Regions from separate parts of the Metabacillus elymi genome, predicted to be linked through region 4. Evidence: riboswitches for the same ligand, from Rfam matches in the RefSeq annotation. Region 4 holds a riboswitch; each other region holds the start of a gene.
The links. A riboswitch is a leader RNA that binds a small molecule or an ion and turns the genes downstream of it on or off. The one in region 4 is predicted to bind S-adenosylmethionine.
Positions count from the first base shown of each region.

Region 1: linked by a shared signal. The riboswitch ahead of HUW50_RS11505 (sugar ABC transporter substrate-binding protein) and the one ahead of mmuP (S-methylmethionine permease) in region 4 are both predicted to bind S-adenosylmethionine.
Region 2: linked by a shared signal. The riboswitch ahead of HUW50_RS14080 (methionine biosynthesis PLP-dependent protein) and the one ahead of mmuP (S-methylmethionine permease) in region 4 are both predicted to bind S-adenosylmethionine.
Region 3: linked by a shared signal. The riboswitch ahead of metK (methionine adenosyltransferase) and the one ahead of mmuP (S-methylmethionine permease) in region 4 are both predicted to bind S-adenosylmethionine.

Region 1 is NZ_CP055263.1:2,425,334-2,429,553, reverse strand. Features, by position in the region: gene HUW50_RS11510 (sugar ABC transporter ATP-binding protein) at 1-776, opposite strand, end outside; gene HUW50_RS11505 (sugar ABC transporter substrate-binding protein) at 938-2,065, opposite strand; SAM riboswitch class I at 2,172-2,279, opposite strand; gene HUW50_RS11500 (hypothetical protein) at 2,504-2,974, opposite strand; gene HUW50_RS27075 (hypothetical protein) at 3,145-3,270, shown strand; gene HUW50_RS11495 (MFS transporter) at 3,544-4,220, opposite strand, start outside.
Region 2 is NZ_CP055263.1:2,950,479-2,954,698, forward strand. Features, by position in the region: gene HUW50_RS14065 (ABC transporter permease) at 1-224, shown strand, start outside; gene HUW50_RS14070 (aliphatic sulfonate ABC transporter substrate-binding protein) at 374-1,381, shown strand; gene HUW50_RS14075 (SCO family protein) at 1,391-1,966, shown strand; SAM riboswitch class I at 2,036-2,136, shown strand; gene HUW50_RS14080 (methionine biosynthesis PLP-dependent protein) at 2,543-3,667, shown strand; gene metC (cystathionine beta-lyase) at 3,654-4,220, shown strand, end outside.
Region 3 is NZ_CP055263.1:565,832-570,051, forward strand. Features, by position in the region: gene HUW50_RS02765 (methyl-accepting chemotaxis protein) at 1-179, opposite strand, end outside; gene HUW50_RS02770 (FixH family protein) at 511-1,293, opposite strand; gene metK (methionine adenosyltransferase) at 1,482-2,681, opposite strand; SAM riboswitch class I at 2,901-3,044, opposite strand; gene pckA (phosphoenolpyruvate carboxykinase (ATP)) at 3,345-4,220, shown strand, end outside.
Region 4 is NZ_CP055263.1:1,915,312-1,919,531, forward strand. Features, by position in the region: gene mmuM (homocysteine S-methyltransferase) at 1-191, opposite strand, end outside; gene mmuP (S-methylmethionine permease) at 166-1,575, opposite strand; SAM riboswitch class I at 1,661-1,766, opposite strand; gene HUW50_RS08980 (methylated-DNA--[protein]-cysteine S-methyltransferase) at 2,261-2,740, opposite strand; gene HUW50_RS08985 (DNA-3-methyladenine glycosylase 2) at 2,724-3,641, opposite strand; gene HUW50_RS08990 (bifunctional transcriptional activator/DNA repair enzyme AdaA) at 3,628-4,200, opposite strand.

The sequences.
Region 1 (4,220 bases), 510 kb from region 4:
CCAATTTGAGAAGGTTTTTTCGGGAATTGTTCTTGCAATTCCCTACCTAGCATTTGTTCCACTACCTTACCTGTCGTGGTATCAGCAACAAACTCATGTGAAACTAACTTACCGTTCCTCATAATTGTAATTTCATCACAGATTTCAAAAATTTCTGGGAGCCGGTGGGAAATAAAGATGATTCCTACATCCTTCGCTTTAAGCTCTTGCACGATCCTGAACAACTCTTTTGTTTCTGAATGGCTAAGCGGGGCTGTTGGTTCATCTAATATAAGAAATTTACAATCTGTCGAGACTGTTCTAGCAATCAGTACCATTTGTTTTTCTGCCAAGGTTAACTCGCTAACTAATTTTTTGGAGGAAACATGAATGTTTAGGCTGTTCAAAATAACTGTTGCTTTTTTATGAAGATCCTTCCACCTTACAAATTGTCTTTTCCCCATCCCATTAACAGTATTTGATAGCATAATATTTTCCCCTACTGTTAAATTTGGTATGAGCGCAGTATCTACCTCTTGGTGAACAATTTGAATACCACAGCCTTGTGCTTCCTTTGGGGTACGGATATTTGTTTTATGATCATCAATTAAGATCTCACCAGTGTAATGGTCATAGGTACCTGATAAAACCTTCATTAACGTTGATTTCCCAGCACCATTTGCTCCAATTAGAGCATGGGTTGTACCACTTTTCATTGTAAAATCTACAGAATCTAATGCCTTCACACCAGGAAATTCGATTGAGACTTCTTTCATTTTTAATACTGTATGAATCATCATTTACCTCCTCTGATGTTAATGGAGAAAATTTTGCTATTATTCTATCAAAACCAATTTTTCATCTGTGGAGATTTCTACCAGTATATGGAGGATAAAAGCAAACACCCTCTTATACTAGACCAAGAGAGTGTTCGCTCATTTTCTTCATAGAATAGTTCTTACTTTTTATAATACTCTTTTAATCTCTTCATCCATTCCTCTTCAAATGCGGTAGACTGCCCCCAACCTTCAACAGTATCTGCAAGATTTACCATATTAATAGGCTCGTCTGATTTCCCTAATACTTCACCAGAAATAAGTGATGCTTCAAGGTTATACGTTGCTGGCGTTTCTTCACCAGCTAGCTTTTTAGCTAACAATCTCATGTCAACTGCTCCAATTAACTTTGGATCAACTGCTGCCGTATATTTCCAAGAGCTACTCTTATCTTGCATTTCTTGAAGATCTGCATTCGATACATCAATACCGTAAATCTTAATTTCATCTCTACCAGCTTCTTTAATTGCACGTGCTGCACCGATTGCAAATGCATCCCATGTCGCGAAGATTGCATCAATTTCACCTTTAGGATGTTTATTAAGCATTGCTGCTACAGCATTTTGCGTTTTTACAGAAGTATCAGCTGCTGCCACTCCAAAACGCTCAATTTCTTTAATACCAGAGTTACTAGCCAATTTCTCTTGGTAAACTTGATTACGTCTAACCATCGGAGGAAAGCCATCTACCCAAAGATACACAATATTTGCTTCACCATTAGTATCTTTAATAAGTTGGTCTAATGCTAATGTTGCAAGTGCTTCATCATCCTGAGATGTTAATGTTACATTTTCAATTTGTGCTAATTTTTCCGTTGAATCAAATGTAACAACACTTTTCCCAGCATCAACTAGTTTTTGAACCGCATTAACAGTTGCAGCGTCATCTCCGTGAGAAATAATAAATCCATCATAATCTTCTTCTAGTCCTTGTGCTATGGCATCATGAAATTTTGCCGTGTCTCCATTAGCTGTAAATACATCTACTTGAAAGCCTAATGCTTCTCCTTCTTCCTTCGCACCAGCTAAAAATTGTGCTGTATGATCATCTCCACCGATTTTACGGATGACTTTAATCTTTGCCCTCTCACCACCAGCAAAGCGTTCTGGAACATTCTCTAATGAAACATCTGGGTTGCCTTTCCTTTTTTCAGGTTCAGTCGTTTCTCCACTATTTGAAGCACAACCTGTTAGTAATAGTGTAAATACTAGAATAAAAATAAATGCAGAGTGAAAAATTTTGTTATTCATGATTGTAAACTCCCCTTTTTCTTTTTTTGTATATTTTTACTTTATAAACACAAAAAACCTCTCTAAGATAGAGAGGTTTCGCCACAAGAATATATAGGAGTCTCCTCTCTTATCTTTCAAAACCGTAACGGTTTTGCAGGATTTAGCACCAATTCTATAATAGAACGGTTGCCGGGCGTCATCGGGCCAGTCCCTCTGCCACTCTTGATAAGAGATCGAATATGCAATTAAGTAAAGATAAGAATATGTATACTTTAATAGTGTATAGCATTAATGTCAACTATTATTTGAATATTTATATTAAATGATTTTTTAAAAAAATACCTCTTATTATGTTATAGGAAAATAATAATGTATCCATTTGATTATTACTCCCATTTACAGTTTTAATGCTTTCCCCCACAGACACAGGTGGTAAATCTCAGTTTGTTAAATTAATTATTTGATAAATTTTTTTGATAGTAACTGTAAATACCAAGGGAAGAAGAATCTAAAAAGTGTAAAATAAACAGGAATTCCATACCATGTATTCCAATCGTTATTTACCATGTATCCAGACTTAACTAATCCTAATTCTAAGACAAAACATAATAATGTAAAAACAAAAGCAAAAACCCATTTCTTCTGAGGTTTATAAAAATTAACATAAATAGTAGCAATGCTCGCAGGTACAAAGCTAATTAACATAGAATCACTTGGCTCGATTGTTTGTTTTTTTGCTAGGTCAAATAAATCAAATACTGCCCCTGCAATGCTATCAGAAATCCAAGAAAACCCACTTAAGAAAACAATAGTAATAAATATACCGACCCATGTTAGATTTTTTTTTGGCATGATTAATACGAATAATATTGTTGTTATTACTAAGGTCCATACATACCATTCACCTTCATACTTCATTAATTCCATTAAATCACCTTATTATCATTTATTTTCAAATCAATTATCTTTTATGTTTATCTTGATATAATTAGTTGGAAAATATACCAATTCTTCCTCATCTCCCTTTAAGCCTATGTTAATAAGGATAAAAGTAAAGAGGTTGTATAGAATAATGATGTGCAAAAGGAGGTGGAAGAATGCCAAATCGAAATGATAACAAATTTAGAAAAATTGAATCTGAAAGCGCGAAACAAGGGAAATCTCAAGAAGAGTATGCTGCTGAGCTTGAGAGGAACCGTGCGAGAAGTCAAGGAAAAAAATAATTGTATACTTAATGTTAAAGGTGAGCATTTTACTGTGCTTGCCTTATTTTATTTGCAGAATATAAGGGATCTAGTCCACTAAGTAAAAGAGGCTGGGACAAAAGTATTTCAGCCAAAGAAAAACCCGAACTATCATGCGAAATTCTAATTTAGAGTTTCGTAATAGTTTGGGTTTTTTATTTATATCGCTTAATTAAATTAAAAATTATTCGGCTTTAAGAATGGTCAATTTAGTTATGTCCCAGCCTCTAGAGACCTCTAAGCGATCAAATCCTATACATTAACTTTTACGCGCTTTTTTATAGATCGGTCAAGAACAAGCGGCAGAACAAGAATAACTCCAATGACCATGCAAACAGCTGATACCTGATATGAAATCCCCAGACCAACCTGTTGTTTTAAGATTCCCGCTAAACTCATCATCAGCACCATCGCGCCCATAAAAAGAGGTGTCATGATCCCGTTTACTCTCCCTACAAAAGATTCCTCAGCATTTTGAAGAATCATTGTATTAATACTAATTTGAATAGCTGGCATCATTAATCCTGTGAAAAACTGGGCTATTAAAGTTAGCCATAAAATCTCCGAGAACCCAATGACTGAAATCATTAGGGCATTTACAAACATACCCGCTGCGAGCATTCGAATCGGTGTTACTTTCTTTGATAAAGCTAACGCGATTCCACCTCCAATAATCATAGCAATTCCGTTTATCGCCATAAACCATTGGACAAACTCCTTATCCATTTGAAGCTGTTCTGTCACAATAAAGATACCTAATGGTTGTATTAAACCAACAGCCAATCCTGCTACGAAGAAATTAGCACCTAGGATGGTGAGAAATCTATTTTTCATAACATACTTAAATCCTTGCACAAATTCTTCTAAAACTGTTGTTTGCTCATCAGTTTTTTCTACCAACTTATCGGCAGGTAAAAACATAAGCGCTA
Region 2 (4,220 bases), 1.0 Mb from region 4:
CTAGATTAGCGTGGGCGTTTGCATGGAGAGCATTGATGGCCGGTGAATTATTAAGTACTGGACCAGGACTTGGTTATAAACTGAAATTCGCGTCAGATTTTGGCGATATGAGTTTAGTTATCGCGATCATGATGATGATTATGGTGATCGGAGTTATTGTCGATTTACTATTTTTCCAAAGAGTAGAAAAAAGTGTTATGAAAAAATGGGGTTTAGATAATTAAGAAAAGCGGAAGCGCCTTGATCAGCCCCGAATAGCTTAAGACGCTCATGAAATGAAGGTGTTTTTTACCTTCAATTCATGAGTGGCTTATGACTCGAGGGGCTAGGCGCTGGAGCTAGACACTAATTAAAAAGAGACGGAGGCTTAAACATGAAAAAGGGTATATTATTTGCACTTATATCGGTTTTATTAGTAGGTGTATTGGCAGCATGTGGGACGGCTAATACAGGTTCAAATGGTAGTGGAAGTGATAGTAAAAAGGAAGTAGTAATTGGTTATTTTCCTAATATTGATCACGTACCTGCGATGATCGCCAAGGAAAAAGGGTATTTTGAAGAAGCATTAGGGGAAGATGTAAAAGTAACGTATAAAACGTTTCCTGATGGAGCAGCATTTATGACTGCGTTAAAAACAGGTGATATCCATGCAGGTTTAGTTGGCCCTGGCCCTGTTATGAATAACTATGCAAATGGGGCAGATGTGAAGATTCTAGCAGGAGCATCTTCAGGTGGAACAGTTATCGTTGCATCTGAAAAAAGTGGTGTGCAATCAATTGATGATTTAACAGGTAAAACATTTATTACACCTGGTGTAGGCTGCACACATGATGTTCAAATGGAGACATTCCTTCAAGACTTTGGCATTACATCAGCACGTATTGGTGGAACATTAAAGCATGTAACTGGTAACCCAGCTCAATATGGAGCAATGTTTGAATCAGGAAAAGTTGATCTTGCTGCAGTTCCAGAACCATGGGCATCTATGCTTGTAAATGATGGAGCGAAAGTGATCGTTGATACGGATGAAATTTCTTACGGAACAACACTTCCTAATACTGTATTAGTAACAAGCGGAAAGTTAATTGAAGAAGACAAAGAACTAGTTGCAGCCATTGTAAAAGCACATGAAAAAGGTGTTAACTTTATTAATGAAAACCGTGAAGAGGCACGTGATATTGCAATTAAAGCGATCAAAGATATTACAGATCAAGAGCTTGATCCAGCAATCGTTGACAGTGCTTGGGAGCGTGTAACGTACACAACAGAAGTAAATGCAGAGGTTGTACAAGAATTTGCAAATTCTTCATTTGAGCTTAAATTTCTTAAAGAAAAACCTGAATTTAGTGATCTAATCGATACTCATTTCTTAACAAAGTAGGCGTTAATCGTGAAAAAACTTGTTTTTATCACTTTCCTTGCTGTTCTAGTGTTGGTAGGCTGTTCACAGTCTATCAACCTAGAGGAGCATTTTTCTTTAAATGGGACAGTTGAGCCTTTAGATGCTGTTAATCAAGTTGGAGAAAAAGTAAAAATGTCAGATTATGAAGATAAAGTCTGGCTTTCTACGTTCATTTTCACAAATTGTGATACTGTTTGTTCACCAATGACCGCACATATCGCAACACTTCAAGAGCAATTACAAGACGAAAAAGTAGATGTTGAGCTCGTCTCCTTTAGCATTGATCCAGAACATGACACACCTGAAGTGTTAAAGGGATTTGCAGAACAATTCGGTGCCGATTTTAAAAACTGGAACTTTCTCACTGGCTATGAACAAGCAGAAATTGAATCCTTCTCAAACACGAGCTTTCTTGTACCTGCTGCAAAGCTAGAAGGTTCAAACCAATTCGTTCACAGCACATCGATCTATCTTATGAAAGGCAACACGATACTCGAACAATATGAAGGTGTGTCAGAAGTACCGAATGAAAAAATTGTCGAAGATATCAAACTATTACAATAATTGTGTTGCAATCTCCACTCGAATCATGTAAAGTAGTAAAAAATAGTAAACCTTAAAAATTTCATACATTTCTTATCAAGAGAGGCAGAGGGACTGGCCCTATGAAGCCTCAGCAACCGGTTCAAAACGAGTGAAGATCTCGTAACCGTTGATTTGCGTATTTTTGAGAAACCTTAGGTAGTTTTTTACAGCACCGACGGATAAATCAAAATGCATCGAACAAAGCGTCCTTGTTTGTTCGAGGCATTTTGATTTATCCGTCGCAGGCTTGCAACGCAAGCCGCAAGCACTTGCGTGCTGTAAAAAACCAAACAACACTACTTATAGAGTTTCCTAAGTTCAACCCGCAAATCAACTATTTCTTAAGCTCCACCCAAGATCTTCTACAAGTGCCAAGGTGCTAAATCCAGCAAGCCACACCAGCATTATGCTTGAGAGATAAGAAGAAGCGCACTCAAATACACAGTCTTCTTCTTACCGGGGAAGGCTTTTTAATTTGTTTTGAAAGTCTAAAAATGTGCTTCCTCTCATGTGCATAATCAAGAAAAATAACCTTAACTTAGGATGGTGACAGACATGAGTCAACGAATTGAAACGAAGTTAGCGCAAATTGGAAATCGAAGTGAAAATGTTACAGGTACGGTAAATCCGCCAGTCTATTTTTCGACAGCTTATCGACATGCTGGAATCGGAGAATCAACTGGCTTTGATTATATTCGAACAGGAAATCCTACAAGACTATTAGTTGAAAAGGCCATTGCCGATTTAGAACATGGTGATCGTGGATTTGCATTCAGTTCAGGGATGGCTGCTATTCAAACGATTATGGCATTATTCCAAAGTGGTGATGAACTTATCGTATCATCTGACCTCTATGGTGGAACTTATCGTTTATTTGAAAGAGAATGGAAAAAGTACGGTTTATCATTTCAATATGATGATTTCACAAACCCAGCAGAAACAGAAAAATTAATATCTGAAAAAACAAAGGCGATATTTATCGAGACACCGACAAATCCATTAATGCAGGAAGCTGATATTAAAGAGCTTGCGACGTTAGCTAAGAAACATAATTTATTAGTGATTGTTGATAACACATTTTATACACCTGTTATTCAAACACCAATCCTTGATGGAGCTGACATTGTGATCCATAGTGCAACAAAATATTTAGGTGGACACAATGATGTGCTTGCGGGTCTAGTTGTTACAAAGGGTGAGCAATTAAGCGATGAGTTTTTCCAACATCAAAATGCGATCGGCGCGGTTTTATCACCGTTTGATTCCTGGCTCTTAATGAGAGGAATGAAGACATTATCACTTCGCATGAGACAGCATGAGCAAAACGCTCAAGCCGTTTCACAATTTTTAGAAGAACATCCAGATGTTCTCGATGTTTTATATCCAGGAAAAGGTGGAATGCTGTCATTCCGTTTGCAGGATGAAACATTGGTGAATCCATTTCTAAAAAGTCTTAAGACGATTACCTTTGCGGAAAGCTTAGGTGGAATCGAAAGCTTTATTACCTATCCTGCAACCCAAACACATATGGACATTCCATTGGAAATTAGAATGGCAAATGGTGTGTGTAATAGACTACTGCGTTTCTCAGTAGGTGTAGAACATGCTGAGGATATTATCGAAGATTTAGCTCAGAGCTTTAAACAAATGAAGGGGGCTGAAGCAATTGAGCAATCATGATTGGTCGTTTCAAACAAAACTTTTGCATAATGAGTCAAAGGTAGATAGAGGTACAGGAGCAGTTAGTGTTCCAATTCACCATTCATCAACTTTCCATCAATTTGATATAGATGAATTTGGGAAATATGATTATGCGCGTTCTGGTAACCCTACAAGAGAAGCGTTGGAGCAAGCGATCGCAGAATTAGAGGGTGGAACAAAAGGCTTGGCATTTTCTTCAGGAATGGCTGCTATTTCAACAGCATTCCTGCTTCTTTCCCAAGGTGATCATGTCCTTGTGACTGAGGACGTATATGGTGGAACCTTTCGAATCATAACAGATGTTCTAACTAGATTCGGGATTGAGCACACTTTTGTTGATATGACAGATCTTCATCAAGTAGCATCAAAGATTCGTCCGAATACTAAAGTAATCTACATGGAAACACCTTCAAATCCGTTGTTGAAAGTTACAGACATTCGAGGAATTGTGAACCTTGCGAAGGCAAATAACTGTCTAACGTTTTTAGATAATACATTTTTGACACCAGAGCTACAAAGACCTTTAGAGTTA
Region 3 (4,220 bases), 1.3 Mb from region 4:
GCTGGTATTCCTAACAAACTCCAAAATAACCCTTGCGATTCTTGAATTTGTCCAAAAGTATTTTTCACAAAAATATAGCTAAGAAGTCCAATCGTACTTGTAAGTACTACTGCTAAAATCGCAAGACAAATTTGAAATTTAACTGAAATCCTTTCATAAAACTTCATCTCTTTTTTCATTTTGTAGCCCCCACAGTTTTATGTCTTTACCTATTACATCGGATATGAGGGTACAAATGTTAACTTCTTTACTCATAAAAATCAAAATAAAATTAGTAAATGCAGAAAAATTAGTTAATAGGCCCTTTAGCCTTTTAACTAATTTTCGTTTATAATTCAAATTCCCATTCTTCTTGCAAAAGCAAATAGAGAATAAATAACGTGTTTTCTACATTAAACACTTACCCAATATTTTACTAATGAGACGACAGGTGGATGTAAATTGTTTCAAACTATTTCAAATATCGATAAAATTCGTGTTTAATCTTACGACAAAAAGAGGTCCACCCCCTTATTGAACTTCAACTGAAGTCTCAATATGGTCATGAACCTCTCCTTTTTCAACATGAACTACTATCTTATATATCCCAGTTTCTTCAAATTGATAGGAAGATGTGTACGTCCCTTTTGTCGATGCTTCTTCTGCATCAATATACTTATGTTGTTCTTCTCCATCCTTCCAAATTTCAAATCTCACCGTCGCATCTGGAAATGGTTGTTCACCCTCTTGAATTGTTGTTGATAACTGCTCCTCTTCATTTACCTTAAAATCAGATAATTCGTCTACAGTTATCGTTACACTACTATGATGGTGCCCCGCTTCTGTTTGTTCATGATGCTCGTGCTCATTCTCGCTTTCTTTTTCATCATTCTTTTCTGTAATCGTAGCTGTTGAGCCTTCTCCTACCTGAATATCTAATGATGGCATCGTATGATAACTTTCTACATTTGTATGTGCGGTTATTTTGAATGTACCATCTTCCTTAAATTGATAATTAATTCCATATGTACCTGTTTCAATAAGTTTTGCTTCAATTTTTTCTGAAACATCACCAAGTTTTATCTCAAACGTTACCTCTGCATCGTCCACTAGATCATCACCATAATATACTTTTGCAGCGATTGGTACTTCTTCGTTTTTATTAACATGTTTACTAGCAATTATTTCAACCTTTGGTGCTTTTACTTCCTCTTCAGAAGCGACTTGATGTTCTTGATGATTTGCTGATTCTTGACAGCCGCTTAAAACTAAAGAAAGGAAAATGAAGGAGCAAGTGATTATCCCTTGTTTCATATTGTATAACCTCCAAATCGTCACTCATACTATGATATAACATAACTATCATAATTAGATACGTTTTCTTTGATGCTTCAATATTTATTCACATATAGAAGAAAAAATATTCACTTATTAAGTCTTATACACTGATATAGAAAAGGGTCTGATGCAAAATACATCAGACCCTTTTCTTCTTTTATAAATTATTGATTTAACGCTTCTTTACTTAACGCTTCAGCTTTGTCTGTGCTTTCCCATGGAAGATCTAGATCATTACGACCGAAATGTCCATACGCAGCAGTTTGCTTATATATCGGACGACGTAGATTAAGCATTTTTATAATACCCGCTGGACGTAGATCAAAGTTGTTACGTACAACAGCTACTAAAACTTCTTCCGATACTTTTCCAGTTCCAAATGTATCAACTGAAATCGATACCGGTTGTGCAACACCAATTGCATATGCTAATTGAACTTCACATTTATCAGCTAATCCAGAAGCAACAATATTTTTCGCTACATAACGAGCAGCATAAGCGGCAGAACGGTCAACTTTTGTCGCATCCTTACCAGAGAATGCACCACCACCGTGACGTGCATAACCACCGTACGTATCAACGATAATTTTACGTCCAGTTAAACCAGCATCTCCTTGAGGTCCCCCAATGACGAAGCGACCTGTTGGATTAATGAAATACTTTGTATTTTCATCAATTAATTCTGCAGGGACAACTGGGTTAATAACATGCTCTTTTAGGTTACGCTGAATTTGTTCTAATGAAATTTCTGGGTGATGCTGAGTGGAAATAACGATCGTATCAATACGAACTGGTTTATCATTTTCATCATATTCTACCGTAACTTGTGTTTTACCGTCTGGACGTAAGTAAGGAAGTATATCCTCTTTACGTACTTCTGTTAAACGACGTGAAAGTTTGTGAGCTAATGAAATTGGAAGTGGCATTAATTCCTTTGTTTCATTACATGCAAATCCAAACATTAATCCTTGGTCTCCAGCACCGATTGCATCAATTTCTTCATCAGACATTAGGCCTTCACGAGCTTCAAGTGCTTGGTCAACACCCATAGCGATATCGGCTGATTGCTCATCAATTGAAGTAAGAACTGCACAAGTTTCTGCATCAAAGCCATATTTAGCTCGTGTATAGCCAATACCTTTAATTGTTTCACGAACAATTTTTGGGATATCAACGTATGTAGTTGTTGTAATTTCCCCAGCAACTAAAACTAATCCTGTCGTAACAGACGTTTCACACGCTACACGTGCATTTGGATCTTTTTCAATAATTGCATCAAGGATTGAATCTGAAATTTGGTCACAAATCTTATCTGGATGGCCTTCTGTTACAGACTCAGAAGTAAATAAACGTTTTTTAGTCATGTTAAAGTTTTCCTCCTCATACTCATGTTCAAATTGATCCGGAACTCTTCCTTTTACCTAAAAGAATCACGCTGGCATGTTTTGTGAACAGAATTATTATGTACCTCTACCACATGCTTGTCCTGGTAAAACTCTAATGAAGAAGATACGCTTATTTTCTGTTATCAAAAAAACCTTTCCCTAAATGAGGAAAGGTTTGTTATCGTTCATAGCCTTTCGCTCTTATCGATCAAGGGCTTTCGCCTTGCATCAGGTTAGCACCTTTGCGTCGGAAAATGTCATTTGGGCATAATCGCCGCTTTCCTTTGATAGCAGGTTGCTGGGTTTCATAGGGCCTGTCCCTCCACCAGCTCGGGATAAGAGAATCCGTTCAAGGACATATCATAGCGCACTGGGGTAATGGTGTCAACAAAAAACAGCAAGTTATCAGAGATTATTTCCTATTAATTTTCATGATTAATCTATTCATTAGTGTTACCCATTTTGTTGACATATTATTAAGTTTCTTTTTGAAGTATAAAAATTGCTTTCTAAACTTTTTTTCAAAAAACACACACGATTAGTATGTTCAATTAAATATAATGTGTTATACTATTTAAAACTAAGTCAGAATTTTGTAATATATCTTTCTACGTTAATTTTTCGAAAAGGATGGTAATGGGGATGAATATTGTGGAGATGACAAATGAATTAGCAGAGTTGTTAAAAGGGGATAATGCAAGACATAATTTATCAGTTGCTCAACTTGTGGAAAAAGTACTTAAACGCAAGGAAGGGATTTTAACCTCAACTGGTGCAATCCGAGCGACTACTGGAGCATATACTGGTAGGTCTCCACAAGATAAATTTATCGTGAAAGAAAGTTCTATCGAAAATAAAATTGATTGGGGCATTGTTAATCAACCTATTTTAGAGGCTGACTTTGATAAGCTTTATAGTAAAATGATCAACTACTTAAAGGAACGAGAAGAATTATACATTTTCAATGGTTTTGCCGGTGCAGATAAACGCTATCAGTTGCCTCTTCAAGTCATAAATGAATATGCTTGGCATAATTTATTCGCACAGCAGCTTTTTATAAAAGACAATGAAAAATCGATTACAAATGAGAAGCCTTTTACTATTCTTTGTGCACCACACTTTAAAGCTGATCCTGCTGTTGATGGTACAAATTCTGAAACATTTATCATTATTTCATTTGAGAAAAGAACAATTTTAATCGGTGGGACAGAATACGCTGGTGAAATGAAAAAATCTGTCTTTTCAGTTATGAACTTTTTGTTACCAGAAAACAATATTCTTTCAATGCATTGCTCAGCAAATGTTGGTTTTGAAGGTGATGTTGCTTTATTTTTCGGTTTATCTGGAACTGGAAAAACAACTTTGTCTGCTGATCCTAACAGACGATTAATCGGTGACGATGAGCATGGCTGGTCTACTTCAGGCATCTTTAATATTGAAGGCGGTTGCTATGCGAAATGTATTAATTTATCGGAAGAAAAAGAGCCCCAAATTTTTAATGCCATTCGCTATGGTGCC
Region 4 (4,220 bases):
GCTCCAGCACGAAAATAGTCTGAATGAACCTGATAAATCAATTCTGGATTTTCAAGTAAAACACGTGCAGACCAAAGGGGATCGTCCAATTCACACCCATGCTGCTCAAGCTCTGTAGCTAGAGCACCGTCCAGAATCATGATTGAATGATCGCGTAAAATAGCGTTAATTGGGTTGATTTTGTTCGACATATTCTACTCTCCTTTTCTTTAAAATTTGTGTTATATAATAACTTCCATAGCAAAACAAAATAAATGGAATGCAACAATACAGCGCAATGCGTTGTGTAGGATCAAATGCAATTCCAATACATGAAGCAAGGCAAAGTATAAACGAAACGATTGGTACTAGAGGATATAATGGTGCACGATAGACCAAGTCCTTTTCTGAATTTCCTTCTTTTATAAATTGTTTGCGAAATAGAAACTGTGAAGCACTAATACTCATCCAAACTGCAACCACGGCTAGCCCCGAAATGGATACAAGCACTATGTATACAGTATCTGGTGCAATAATACTTGATAACAAAGCTAAACCACCGCCTAACATGCTGAAAATGATTGCATATATAGGCACACCTCGTTTTGTCAATTTTGCAAAAATTGGTGATATAGTCTTCTTATCTGCAAGTGACCAAAGCATTCTAGAAGATGCATATAGACCTGAGTTTGCAGCAGATAAAATAGCTGTTAAAATAACAAAGTTCATAATATCCGCTGCATATGGCACACCAATTCGTTCAAGAACTGCAACAAAGGGGCTCTCTAATACTCCTGCATCCGAGATAGGCAATAACGCAGATAATACAACGATAGTTCCTACAAAAAAGATCACCAATCTCCATAATGTTGTACGAATTGCCTTTGGAATCGTTTTTTCTGGATCTGAAGTTTCTCCTGCTGCAATTCCTATTAATTCAGTTCCCGAGAATGCAAAATTCACTGCAAGCATCGTCATTATAATTACAAAAGCACCATTAGGAAATAAACCTGCACTCACAAAATTGGTAAAGAATGGTGCTGGTTGCGAATTAGTCATTGGAATAAAACCTACCATTGCTGCTACTCCTAAAATAATAAAGATCACAATTGCTATTACCTTTATAGATGCAAACCAGAATTCGGATTCAGCGAAAAGCTTAACAGTCAGAGCATTCAATACAAAGATCACAATTGCGAATAGAACACTCCATATCCAAACATTGATTGATGGAAACCATCGCTGCATTAGCAATCCTGCAGCCGTAAATTCCGAACCTAATGCAACAGTCCAGGTTAGCCAATATAACCAAGCTACTGTATACCCTGTCCCTGGACCAATGTATTTGGTTGCATAGCTATGAAACGCACCTGTCTCAGGCATATGTACTGAAAGTTCACCTAAACAAAGCATGACTAGATAAACCACTAATGCTCCAATTAAATATGAGAGAATTGTGCCGATTGGACCAGCCTGTTGAATCGTATAACCAGAACTTAAGAATAATCCAGTTCCAATCACTCCACCAAGCGATAGCATTACTAAATGTCGTGCTTGCATTTTTCTTTGAAATTCTTGTTTACTTTCGTTCTCCATTCATACTCTCCTTTATCTTACATCCAGAAAAAATCAAAAAAGCACTCTGAAAATAGAGTGCTTTACTGACAAATAAAAACTTAGGCTCTTATCTATCAAGGATTCATCACCCGCTGGAGTTAGCACAGTGTCTTAGTAGACCTGTTGCTGAGGTTTCATAGGGCCAGTCCCTCCACCTCTCTGGATAAGAAATAATTTTTTTAACCTTATCAACCTATGAAAAAATTGTCAATACACTTCTGTATAGTTAGAGAATTTCGAATATTTATAATAATCACAGCTGGCAAAGTAAAAAAATATAATTGAAGAATAGATCATTAAATCATTTCATTTTAAATTGGGATTAAACAGAGGGTAACTAATGAAGATTCAAACGATCTTTCGTAAAAAAGGACGACCCAACTTGCTACACAACGCATATATCTAACCTTGAATCAATGGAAGGTGTCGGTTGGATCTTTGTATCGATATCTCCACTCCGCCTACCTTGTTTTCACATTGAATTTTTGATCATTTATTCTTTGCTATATTATGAAACAGATTTCATAAATTCTAGATAAGTTATGTTAAAAACCTATTTACTTTCATTAATAAAGCCAATTTCCATGTCACTCCCCAAACCGCATTTACTTATACTTATGGTACGGTTCATCCTAACGATTCTAAATGAAGTACTTTAAAGCTCTTAAATGTTATGAGCTTTCTCATGTTGAAGCAGCCATTCCTTCCTCCATAGACCTCCTGCATAACCGGTTAATTTCCCATTTGAACCGATTATTCTGTGACAAGGGATCACAATGCTTAACCTGTTTTTCCCATTTGCACTCCCTACTGCTCTTATCGCCTTTTTATTTTCAATGGAAACAGCTATATCCTTATAAGATCCCGTTTTAGCGTAAGGTATTTTTGTTAAAGCATTCCATACTGTTTTTTGAAAGTCAGTCCCTTCAAATTGATATGGGAATGTAAATTCTTGGCGATGGCCCTTAAAGTATTCGTCAAGTTGGTTGTAGCATTCTGTTAAAACTGGAAGTGTTTCAGCTTGTAATAAATTCTCTTTTTTATTCCCTTCAGAAAACAGTATAGAACTGATGGCTTCATGAGTACTGATTATTTCTATCACGCCAATCGGTGATTCATAGTCTAATTTATATATTTTTGTCATATAAGGACCTCCATAGATAAAAGGTAGCATACGCCTGCCAACCTTCCCAATTTGCTGCATATTCCTCTATTTCTTCTATAGTCGGTTTCTCCTTAAGACTTAATAGATTCTTTAAGGCATTATGAAGACCTACATCCGCAATTGGAAAGGAGGAGGTTTGGTGTAAGCATTTCATCATCACATAATCTGCCGTCCATGCTCCGATACCTCTTATCAAGATTAATGATTTTTGTATTTGATGATAATCTTGTTTCTGAAGCAATAATTTTTTTGTTAATTTGCCACTTTTCATTTCTTTAGCAATGCCAATGATATATTCAGCCTTCCTAGTAGTAAATTGAAGTTTCCTTAAATCATCTATATCTAAGGATGCAATTTTTTCAAATGATGGGAATAACCAAAACCTTTGTCCTTCGAAAATTATAAATTCGCCAAATTGTTCAACAAACCGTTGCTTTAATGTGTAAGCAAATGGTAAATTAATTTGCTGTCCCATTATTGCCCATACTAGCGCTTCAAATAAATCTGGAATGCACATAATCCTTAAGCCAAAATATTTATGCGCAAGTTTCTTTAAAATTTTATCCTTACTAGCCATTTGATAAAATATTTCTAAATCATGAGCCAAATCAAACCATTCCCAAATATACTCTCCCACTTTTTTACGATGGAGAATAGATGGAGTCCTGATTGGAAATTCAACATTTATGCAATTATTGATATATTCTATTTTACATAAAATCAAAGAGTCTTTAATTTTTATTAGTTTATATACAGCTCCCTCTTTAATTTGATGAAGCACTTCCTGATTAGACCTTCCTAATAAAATTAAACACTCTTCAAAATTAAATTCCTCAGGAGGATAAATCTCCAAATAAGATTCATGATCAATCCAATTCATTTAGGAATTCCTTTCGATATTCACTAGGTGAACAGTTTTTTAAGCTTCGAAACACTTTATAAAAGTTGGAAGGACTCTGGAATCCTACCTCATAACAAATCTCTAAGTTTGTCATAGCTGTGCATTTAAGAAGATGGGCTGCTTTATCGATGCGTATTTTTTCTAAATAAGTACGCGGAGTCTCAGAGGTTTCTTGTTTAAATAAGCGTTCCAAATAAAAGGGACTTAAGCCTACTTGATCCGCTATGTCTTTTAGCATCAAATTTTGTTTATAATGGTTGACTAGGAAGGTAATGATCCTTCTGACAATCTCAATATGCGGGGATTGTTCAACTTCTGGCTGACATCTTTTGCAAGGACGAAAACCAGCTTCTTCAACTCCATTGATATCATGGTAGAATTCTACATTTACTTTTTTTGGCTTCCTTGATCTGCATGAAGGACGGCAATATATTTTAGTTGTTTTTACTGCCGTAAAAAATAGACCATCGTATTTACGATCACAAGCGATGATTTTGTCCCACATCTCTTCAAATGAAAGATTGATATTAATCACCATGTCATTCCACTATCCTTTCT